3 regions of the Cellvibrio zantedeschiae genome follow, and region 2 is predicted to be linked to each of the others. Evidence: predicted binding sites of a transcription regulator. Region 2 holds the regulator's gene; each other region holds the start of a gene.
The links. Region 2 encodes sigma-54, which starts transcription at its own class of promoters, with help from an activator protein. Its sites were predicted from a motif close to TGGCACANNNNTTGCNNT; they were not measured.
Positions count from the first base shown of each region.

Region 1: a site for sigma-54 is predicted at 1,539-1,556, ahead of flgB (flagellar basal body rod protein FlgB). Genes of this name have one in related genera too.
Region 3: a site for sigma-54 is predicted at 1,587-1,604, ahead of IE104_RS04130 (alginate export family protein). Genes of this name have one in related genera too.

Region 1 covers NZ_BMYZ01000001.1:1,926,982-1,930,265, reverse strand. Annotated here, with positions in the region: gene IE104_RS08555 (CheR family methyltransferase) at 1-708, shown strand, start outside; gene gloA2 (SMU1112c/YaeR family gloxylase I-like metalloprotein) at 836-1,243, opposite strand; gene flgB (flagellar basal body rod protein FlgB) at 1,625-2,026, shown strand; gene flgC (flagellar basal body rod protein FlgC) at 2,074-2,520, shown strand; gene IE104_RS08535 (flagellar hook assembly protein FlgD) at 2,590-3,284, shown strand, end outside.
Region 2 covers NZ_BMYZ01000001.1:509,098-512,381, forward strand. Annotated here, with positions in the region: gene rapZ (RNase adapter RapZ) at 1-290, opposite strand, end outside; gene IE104_RS02280 (PTS sugar transporter subunit IIA) at 350-796, opposite strand; gene hpf (ribosome hibernation-promoting factor, HPF/YfiA family) at 811-1,101, opposite strand; gene IE104_RS02290 (RNA polymerase factor sigma-54) at 1,171-2,817, opposite strand; gene lptB (LPS export ABC transporter ATP-binding protein) at 3,004-3,284, opposite strand, start outside.
Region 3 covers NZ_BMYZ01000001.1:924,633-927,916, reverse strand. Annotated here, with positions in the region: gene IE104_RS04135 (hypothetical protein) at 1-83, shown strand, start outside; gene IE104_RS04130 (alginate export family protein) at 143-1,453, opposite strand; gene IE104_RS04125 (glycoside hydrolase family 3 protein) at 2,027-3,284, opposite strand, start outside.

The DNA of each region.
Region 1 (3,284 bases), 1.4 Mb from region 2:
AAAATCGCTAACTTCGGCGATTTAGTGCGCAATTTACGTCAAGGCCTTAATCGCAAGCTAAAAGAGCAAGTGATTGATGCTATGACGACCAATGAAACCTTCTGGTTTCGCGATATATACCCTTACGACCATTTAAAAAATAATCTTCTTCCGCAGCTTATGGGGCCTAACAATAAAATGTTTGGTCCTATCCGCATTTGGTCTGCTGCGTGTTCTTCGGGGCAGGAGCCGTATTCCATCAGCATGATGGCCGAAGAATTCAAGCTTAAAAATATGGGAACCTTGCCACGCCAGGTACAAATTGTGGCGACAGATTTATCCACTACCGTTCTTGAGCAAGCCCGCGCTGGTGAGTACGACAAGCTTTCAGTAATGCGTGGTTTATCCAATGAGCGTCTGGATCGCTTTTTTGATAAAACACCCGAGGGTAATTGGAAAGTAAAACCAATCTTGCGCGACCGAATTGATTTTCGCCCCATCAATTTGATGGATTCTTACGCCGCCTTGGGTAAGTTCGACATAGTTTTTTGCCGTAACGTGTTGATTTACTTCAATGCCGATTTGAAACGACAAATCTTGCAAAAAATTCATGCTTCGTTAAAGCCACAAGGGATTTTGTATTTGGGGTCATCTGAAGGTTTGGCTGGCGCAGCGGATTTATTTGAGATGGTGCGTTGTGAGCCGGGGATTCTTTATAAGGCGATATGATTTTTCGAAAGCTTGATTAGTAGGGAGTCGTCATCCTCGCGCAGCGGGGATCCAGCTCTTAAAAACCTAAAGAGACATCAAAAACTGGATCCCCGCTGCGCGAGGATGACGACTCCTAGCAGAATACCTACCTTGCCATTTCATCAATCCCTACCTCATACACCTCTAAAGGCTGCCCATCCGGGTCTGCAAAAAATGTAAATTTCTTGCCCGTATATTCGTCAACTCGAATGGGTTCAACAACTACACCTTTCTGTTCCAAATCCTCTTTAATTTGCTCAACATCTGCAACCGCAAACGCCAAGTGGCGTAACCCGCAGGCCTCAGGACGGGAAGGGCGGCTGGGCGGATTGGGGAAGGAAAATAACTCCAGCTGGGTTCCATCAGCTAACGCTAAATCCAATTTATAAGACTGGCGTTCTGCGCGATAAGCCTCCGCAATGACTTTTAGCCCGAGGGTTTGGGTATAGAAATGTTTGGAGCGCTCGTAGTCAGAGCAAATAATGGCGACGTGGTGGACGGTCAGGAACGACATAGAATGATTCACTATAGTTAAAGAGTTTGGCTACTTTGCCATAAAGCGCTTGGCGATGCTTCTATTGCTGGATAGGTTTGGTCTTTAAGCAGTTTGGCAAAATCATTTTTAATTTTCTTACTTCCCGCAGTTTCCGTCGCAACTCACAGGTTCCACATGGATCATATTTTAACCGCCAGCTAAAGCGGAAAGGCCTTGCCGCTTTCTCTTTGCCGCTTGGGTTCTTGCCGTTTTTACCGAGATTTCAATTAACAAAAATTCAATAAAATCAATAACATAAAAATTTTATTCGCTTTGGCATAGGCGTTGCAATCTAACTTGTAACAAAGGTATATCGGCAAATGCCGGAAACCAGATTGCTTTTTTTAGAGAGTTGCTACCATGCCAATTTCATTTGATTCAGCCTTGGGAATTCACGAAAGCGCACTGCGCTTGCGCGGCCAACGTGCCGGCATATTGGCTAACAACCTGGCCAATATCGACACCCCTAACTACAAGGCGCGTGATCTGGATTTCAAGCAATTGCTCAGCCAACAAACGGCGGGCTCTAACAACTTTGCAGCGCAAATGACCAACGAGCGTCATATCTCTACAGATACTGTATTTGGTGAAGATGCCGATTTGTTATACCGCACACCGCAACAACCTTCTATTGATGGCAACACAGTAGAAGACCAAATTGAGCATGCGGAATACATGAAAAACAGTTTGGCGTTTCAAGCAAGCTTTCAATTTCTGAACAGTAAATTCCAGGGTTTAAAATCTGCTATACGTGGCGATTAATTTTACTAATTCACTGAAAACATTTTTTATTTAAAGCGAGAAACATCATGGCACTGGGAAATATTTTTGACATTGCTGGCACAGGTATGAACGCACAAAGTTTGCGTTTGAACACCACTGCAAGCAACCTGGCAAATGCGCAATCAGCTAGCTCAAGTGTTGATCAAGTTTATCGCAGCCGTCAGCCAGTGTTTGCCGCTATTCAAAAACAAGCCATGCAACAATCTTTAAATGCAGATAAAGCAGCAAATGAAGACGATGCAAATGCCGGTGTGCAAGTGCTAGGCATTGTTGAGAGTGATGCGCCGTTACAACGTCGCTACGAACCAACTCATCCAAAAGCAGATAAAGAAGGTTATGTGTATTACCCCAACGTTAATGTGGTAGAAGAAATGACCAATATGATTTCTGCATCTCGTTCGTTTCAAATGAACGTAGAAGTAATGAACTCAGCAAAACAAATGGTGCAGCGCGTTCTTACCCTGGGTCAGTAATACAAGTTAGTCAGTAGTACGCGTAAAGACAAGGTCAGCAACAGGTTAGTGAGATTAGGGTGAATTGAAATGAGTGACGTATCAAGTACTAAATCGCCTTCAGATGTTCTTGCTGGTTATGCCATTGATAAAAATTCAGCGGCTACGCCCAAGAAAAAAACCAATGATCTTGGTCAAGATGCATTTTTACAATTGATGATTACGCAAATGAAAAATCAGGATCCTTTGGCACCACAAAGTAACTCTGAATTTGTTGCGCAATTGGCGCAATTTAGTTCGGTACAAGGTTTGGAAAAACTGAACACCAGTTTTAATGGTTTTAGTAGCAGCTTCCAATCCAATCAGGCTTTGCAGGCTTCGTCTCTTGTTGGTCGCTCTGTTAGCGTTGAAGGTGCTAATAGTATTTTGTCTCCAGATGGAATTATTTCCGGCACCATCACAGTACCTGCATCAACCTCAGAAGTAAAAATGAATGTGTACGACTCTAAAGGTGTGCTCGCTGCGCAAATTCCAATTGGCTCCGCTGAGAAAGGCGATATGAATTTCCGTTTCGACGGTGAAAGTATGGAATTGAATGGCAAGCTTTTGGATTGGAGTGCGAAAACTCCATTAACACCTGGCGCTTATAGATTTGAAGTCTTGTCAACACAAGACGGAAAAAGTCAACAGTTGGCAACTAGCTTAAGTGCAAACGTCAATAGTGTAACGGTTGGAGCCGACGGAAAATTAGTATTAAACCTTGCTGGTTACGGCGCGATGGATAT
Region 2 (3,284 bases):
ATCAATACAGACGATTGGGAGTCCAAAAAAATCACCGTGAAGGGCAGGTGTGCCTCTTTCAGGGTGCTGATCATTTGCGGGAATATTTGCAAGTCTTTCCAGGCGTTGCGAACATCTATACCAATCGCGAATTTATGTTGGTCGTCTTTGTGGATTTCGATTTGTGCAACCAGTGCGGGCAACAGGCTTACAGGTAAATTATCAATGCAGTTGTACCCCACGTCTTCCAACACGTGTAGGGCGGTACTTTTGCCTGAGCCGGATAATCCGCTCACAATCACTAACTGCATAATGTTTCCCTATATGAACCAAATCGATTTGGTTCAAAAAACCTGGAGCTTAAAAATAATCAGCTGATGGCTGCTTCGTAAAGTGTGCTGTTGTCGCTGGCGGCACGTAAACGCTGGCGAAACTCACTGCGTGTTAATGCACCGGCCAGAGCGGCCAAATTTTTCAAATGTTCTGCGTGTGAATCTTCTGGCACCAGCATGGCAAATAAAATATCGACAGGTTCATTGTCGATAGAATCGAATTCAACGGGATGCTTTAGCGTAATAAGTGCACCTATAGCACCCGCGCTGTTATTGATGCGGCAGTGCGGGATTGCAATGCCGTGCCCAACGCCTGTTGACCCCAAACGCTCGCGCGCAAGAAACCGACGCACTAAATCATCGGCATCAATGGTTGAAATATCTTGCGCAATAACTTCTGCAAGTAATTCCAATGCGCGTCGTTTGCTGCTGGCCTCAAGGCTACTGCAAGCGCGTTCGGGTGTTAACAGTGATTGAATTTGCATAGTTGTCCGAGCTTTTAGCGATGGCTGCGCATCTTTTCTTTATGTTTAATTAGCTGGCGATCCAATTTGTCGGCCAGGGAATCTATTGCTGTATATAGATCGGGATCTGTGGCATCGGCAAAAATATCTTTTCCGCTAACGTGTAAAGTGGCTTCCGCTTTTTGTTCGAGTTTATCAACCGAAAGAATAACGTGAGTATTAGTGATGCGGTCGTGATGATTGCTTAAACGCTCCAATTTGCTGATCACGTAATCTCTCATTGATTCGGTAACTTCTACGTGGTGGCCACTGACATTTATTTGCATAGATACATCCTCGGTGGTTACATGAGTGCCAAATGCACTCACAAAATATTTCCAGCTTAATATTTTCAGTTAAAGTGTTTTGCGCTCATTCGATGGCGGAATGTTGAGCGACTCGCGATATTTAGCAATGGTGCGGCGTGCAACCTGAATGCCTTGTTCGCCGAGTAGATCGGTAATTTTGCTATCGCTTAGTGGTTTTTTAGGGTTCTCCGCGCTCACCAGCTTTTTGATCAGGGCGCGAATGGCTGTGGAAGAACATTCGCCACCGGAATCTGTGCTCACATGGCTGGAGAAAAAATATTTCAGTTCAAAAATACCTTGCGGTGTGTGCATAAATTTTTGCGTAGTCACGCGCGAAATAGTCGATTCATGCATCTCAACAATTTCCGCAATATCATGCAGTACCAATGGCTTCATTGCTTCGGCGCCGTACTCCAAAAAGCCTCGTTGTTTTTCAACGATACAACTGGCCACTTTTAACAGGGTTTCGTTACGGCTTTGCAAACTTTTCAAGAACCAACGCGCTTCCTGCAAATTGTCTTTCAGGAATGTATTGTCACTGCTGGAGTCCGCACGTTTTACCAGCGATGCATAATCAGAGTTGATGCGTAAACGCGGCGCTATTTCCGGATTTAACTCTACCATCCAGCGGCCTTCACGTTTTTCCACAAAAACATCGGGCACTACATATTCTGTTTCACCGCTGGCAATCATGTCGCCGGGGCGTGGATTCAGGCTTTGAATCAAGCTTACCGCTTGGCTAAGCTCATCCTCTTTAAGTTTGGTCCTGCGCATTAACTGGCGGAAATCGCGGCTTGCCAGTAGTGGTAAATATTGTTTGGCAATGAGTTTTGCTTCGGCCAAAAAGGGCGTTGAAGCATCGAATTGTTGCAGCTGCACACTCAAGCATTCGGCCAGGTTTTGGCTGCAGGCGCCGCAAGGATCAAACTGTTGGATGCGGTGCTGAACCGCTTCCACTTCATCCAGCTCCAAATCATCCCATTCGGTGATCAGGCCACTGAAAATGTCTTCTAATGTGACTGATAGCATTCCGCTAGGTTCAACCGCATCAATAATTGCCATGGCAATTATGCGGTCGCGATCAGACATAGGCGTGAGATTGAGTTGCCACATAAGGTGGTCGTACAGCGAATCAGTAGCGGCGCGGCGACTTTCAAAATCGTTGTCGTCGTTTTCGTAATTGGTAGATCCACTGGATTGGCTGGTTTGGTATACGTCATCCCAACTGGTATCTACGGGTAAATCGGCAGGAATGGCTTCGTTCCATTCGGTTGCGCTTTCGCTGTAATCATCTGTGCCGGCGTAGTTATCGGTGTCAGTAAAACTTTCGCTTTCTCTGAAGCCATCGCTGTCACCAAAATTGGTTTCGCCAAAGCTTTCATCGCCAAACTTTTCGCTGCTGGATTCGTTGTACGTCATCTCACCGGAATAGCTCTCGCTAAAATCGTCGGTACCGCTATCGCTGGTGGCTGCTATTTCCTGGGTGCGAGCGTAGTCGCTGTCTTCAAATTCGGTATTGGATGATGACGGAGTATCAAAGCTATCTTCCACTTCCAACATGGGGTTGGAATCAAGAGCTTCCTGAATTTCTTGTTGGAGATCTAAGGTCGATAATTGCAACAGGCGAATCGCTTGTTGCAACTGCGGGGTCATGGTCAGTTGTTGACCGAGCTTGAGTTGTAGAGATTGCTTCATTATTCGAACGAAAAACCCTTAGCTAGCGAAAGAGGCGAGCAAAAAACTAAACACTGTTAGATGGAGTTTAGTCAGGGTTTGACGACTAGGCAATAACTCAATGGCGCTAAAGGGAAATATTTAAAGCAATCTTTATGCCTAATGGTTAAGGATTTTAATTTGTCAAGGAAATGGACGACGAAAAGCTTAAAGTTTGAAGTCTTCGCCAAGGTAAACCTGACGAACTTTATCGTTGGCGAGAATAACGGAAGAGCTACCGCTGGCAATGATATGACCTTCGCTAACAATGAATGCTGTTTCGCAAATGTCGAGGGTTTCGCGCACGTTGTGGTCGGTGATTAACACGCCAATGCCGCGATCTTTTAGGTGGCGAACAATTTCTTTGATGTCGGCAACCGAGATGGGGTCAACGCCCGCAAAAGGTTCGTCGAGCAGGATAAATTTTGGATCTGTCGCCAAGGCACGGG
Region 3 (3,284 bases), 420 kb from region 2:
GATTGTGGGATGCGGACGCAGATATTATTCCTGCGCCCAAGCTAGAAACTAAAGCGAGTGACGAAAGCACTAAGGAAGTTTAAATACGAATGACGTAAAAAAAATCCCCGGCATCTACCGGGGATTTTTTTATTGGCTGCAATTAGAAATTCCAATCAGCCTGAAGCCATACTTTTGAGGTATCGGAAACTAAAGATTTAGTACCGATTTTTTGTACCCAGTTACCGTTATCAAAGGTGGCATATTTAGCGGTATAAACAACTGCACCGATTTTTTTGCTGGCGCTCAAATTCCATTCATTACCGTAGTCAATAATTTTGCCCAGGGTTGCGCCCGCTGCAAGACTTTTTTCATCCGCTTCATAACTATGATAAGCCGCAACCAATTGCACACCTTTTACAGTGGTGGTCAAACTTGCGTATATATCCTTGATACCTTCTTTTGGTGTTGCAAGGAAACGATCTGCCCAGCCATTAAAAATATGCAGTGTTGCAAAGGGTGTTGCGAAGCCTTTGTTGCCATTGTCTGAACCCAAGACTTCATAACCGATTAAGGGTACAAAACGACCTATAGTAGTACTCGCCTCAATCAAGCTGTAGGTTGCGCTGTAATCCAATGGATTTGAACCAGCACCTTTTTGCTTGGCGTATTCCAATGTGTACATAAACGATGGATTTGCAGTGCTCGACCAACGCACACCATAAGTATTGCTGGATATAGCGGCAGATTTATTTGCCGCTGCGCCAGTTCCCACCAAAGTTGCGTCATCAACATTATCGATAAGATATGCGTAGCCCGTTAATTTTCCTGCTTCAAATCCGGTGTAACTCACGTTAAACAAATTGGTATCTTGTTTGTAATCACCTTGCACAGGAACAGCGTTACCAAAAATACGGTTTACGTTAGTGATGTGCGCAGCAAAAATATTGGTGTAGCGAATTGATTTGTTGGTAAATGAAATACCATCATAAGTTTGCTCGTTCTGGCGCCAGCCCACGTTACCGATAAAACGCGCGTTATCTAAAATAATACGTTGGCGACCATACTTAATGGAATTATTAAACGTAGTGTAAGACACCAGCGCCTGATTAAAATCAGTGCCCTGTGGATCAAAAATTTGTGCGTATTTTTTTGTACCCGCATTAATTGGATCTGCAGCCCAAGTTGCGTAATCAACGTCGTGATCAACTTCAGTAACGTTATCCATTTCAGCAGTGATGGCGAAACCATTCCAGGCACCAGATTGATAAGACAAACGTGATCTTATGGTAAGAGCGTTTGCATCTTCATAACCATCCCAACTCACATCTTCATAGCGAGTGCGAACATTTACTTTAATTGTACTGCCTGACACCAAACCTTCGGTTAAGGTTTGCGCGGCGTGCGCACTCTGTGCAGAAAAAAATAATGAACCGGCTGCAGCGCAAAGAAGATGAGCAGTGTGTTTTTTCATAGGACTTTCTCCAAAAGTTAGCGTTAGTAACAATCACACTTGCCTAATTTTTTTGCGACGCAATTAAAATATTTTCATCGCATTTTTATCTAAGTTTTGAAGTTAGATTTTATTGGCATGAGTAATTTTCACTAGAGCAAGGCCTATGCCAAACAAAAAAAATGCGCCAAATAAATATATTTTGTCCATTCAAATCAACCAGTTACAAAAGCGATTTTTTTAACGTGTATTTTTTGTCACAATTTGGTAACGCACTCTGTTGGTGACCGATTAAAAAATATCGCGCTAAAAATAAACATTTCGTTAAAAATCTGTGCGCCATTTAATTACAAAAAAATGCACCGCGACTTAAGCATTTGCTCCATTTAAAGGCAGACACCCCCACTCGAGGTTTTCATAGGTGTACTTTTTGAAACGTGCAAGCCTCAAAAGAATGCACGTTTGTTTGCAACATGTTTCTCTACAAACCGGTGTTATCGCCTTGCACTCTTTTTTACCTGCCGACCAAAGCCAAATCGCAGCCATAAAAAAAGCCGCACTAGGCGGCTTTTTTTATGGCTGGATATTAGAGCATTATTCGTAACGAACTTGCCCGTTCTGTCCAGCATTCTTTTCAATACGAACATTCGAGAAAACCAAATCGAGCTTATCATTGGCAACTAATGAGAAAGGCTCGAGCACTAGCTCAAACAGCTCTTCCTGGGTGCGCTTCAAGCCGAAGTCAGTTCCTGCATCCGGGAATAATACTAAATCGACCTTAATCGTCTTCCACCCCTGACCGCTAATAGCCTTGAATTGCGCAGTGAGATCAACCTCGGTATAGCATGAAGGGCCACAACCTATGCGCACACGTGCATTGCCTTTAGGTGCATCATCAACTTTTACATCAAAGATCAATGCAGAATTAGCATGCAGATAATCGCTCAATACCTGGCGATTCAATGTTGAGATTGCAACCAAGCCTTCGCCATTACCATTCCATTGCGCGCGACGGGCATCTTCCTGAACATCACGGTCAACCGCTGTTACCGTGAGCGAAGAAACGGCTGCAATGTTGCCATTCAAATCAGCGCGGTCGTTATTTTTTCCTTCCAGAATAATCGAGAAGGGGCTCATTGGACGACGCTTGAACAATTCCAACACATCAGTAGTTGCCTGATGCTGGATGCCTTCTTCAGACAACTCGCTACTCAAAGTATCTTTGTCGTTGTAGCTCAAACCAAAACCGTACGGGAAAAGCGGATCGTAATTTTCATCGCCAATATTCAAAGGCGCTTGATCCGGACGCTTGGGCCAGGAGAAGGTCAAACGTCCATTGGTGTCGTAACGCAGCTTGCCATCGGTTGATTTGAAAATCACATCGGCAATACCTGCGCCTTCAGTACCAGGCTGCCAAATAACAGCGAATGCATCAGATGCATTCAACTCGCGGTTAACCCACAGTGGACGACCCGTCACAAACAAAGAAACAACGGGAATGCCATCGGCTTTAAGTTTGCGCAGCAATTCGAGATCTTTAGTATCACCCGATTTCAACAATACGTTTTGCACATCACCCTGCATTTCTGCATAGGGATCTTCACCAAACACCACAATAGCAACATCAGGTTTTTCACTATAAGTACCCTCAGGGCTGAGGGTCGCTTTACCGCCAGCGGCCTTAACTGCAGCTTCAATACCCATCCAGATAGTGGTCGCACCGGGGAAATCTGCCATGGTGTTACCAGTGCCCTGCCAGTTGACTGACCAACCACCGGTTTGCTTGCTGATATTATCTGCACCGTCGCCGGCAACTAAAATATTGGCGCTTGGCGATAGAGGTAAAATATTA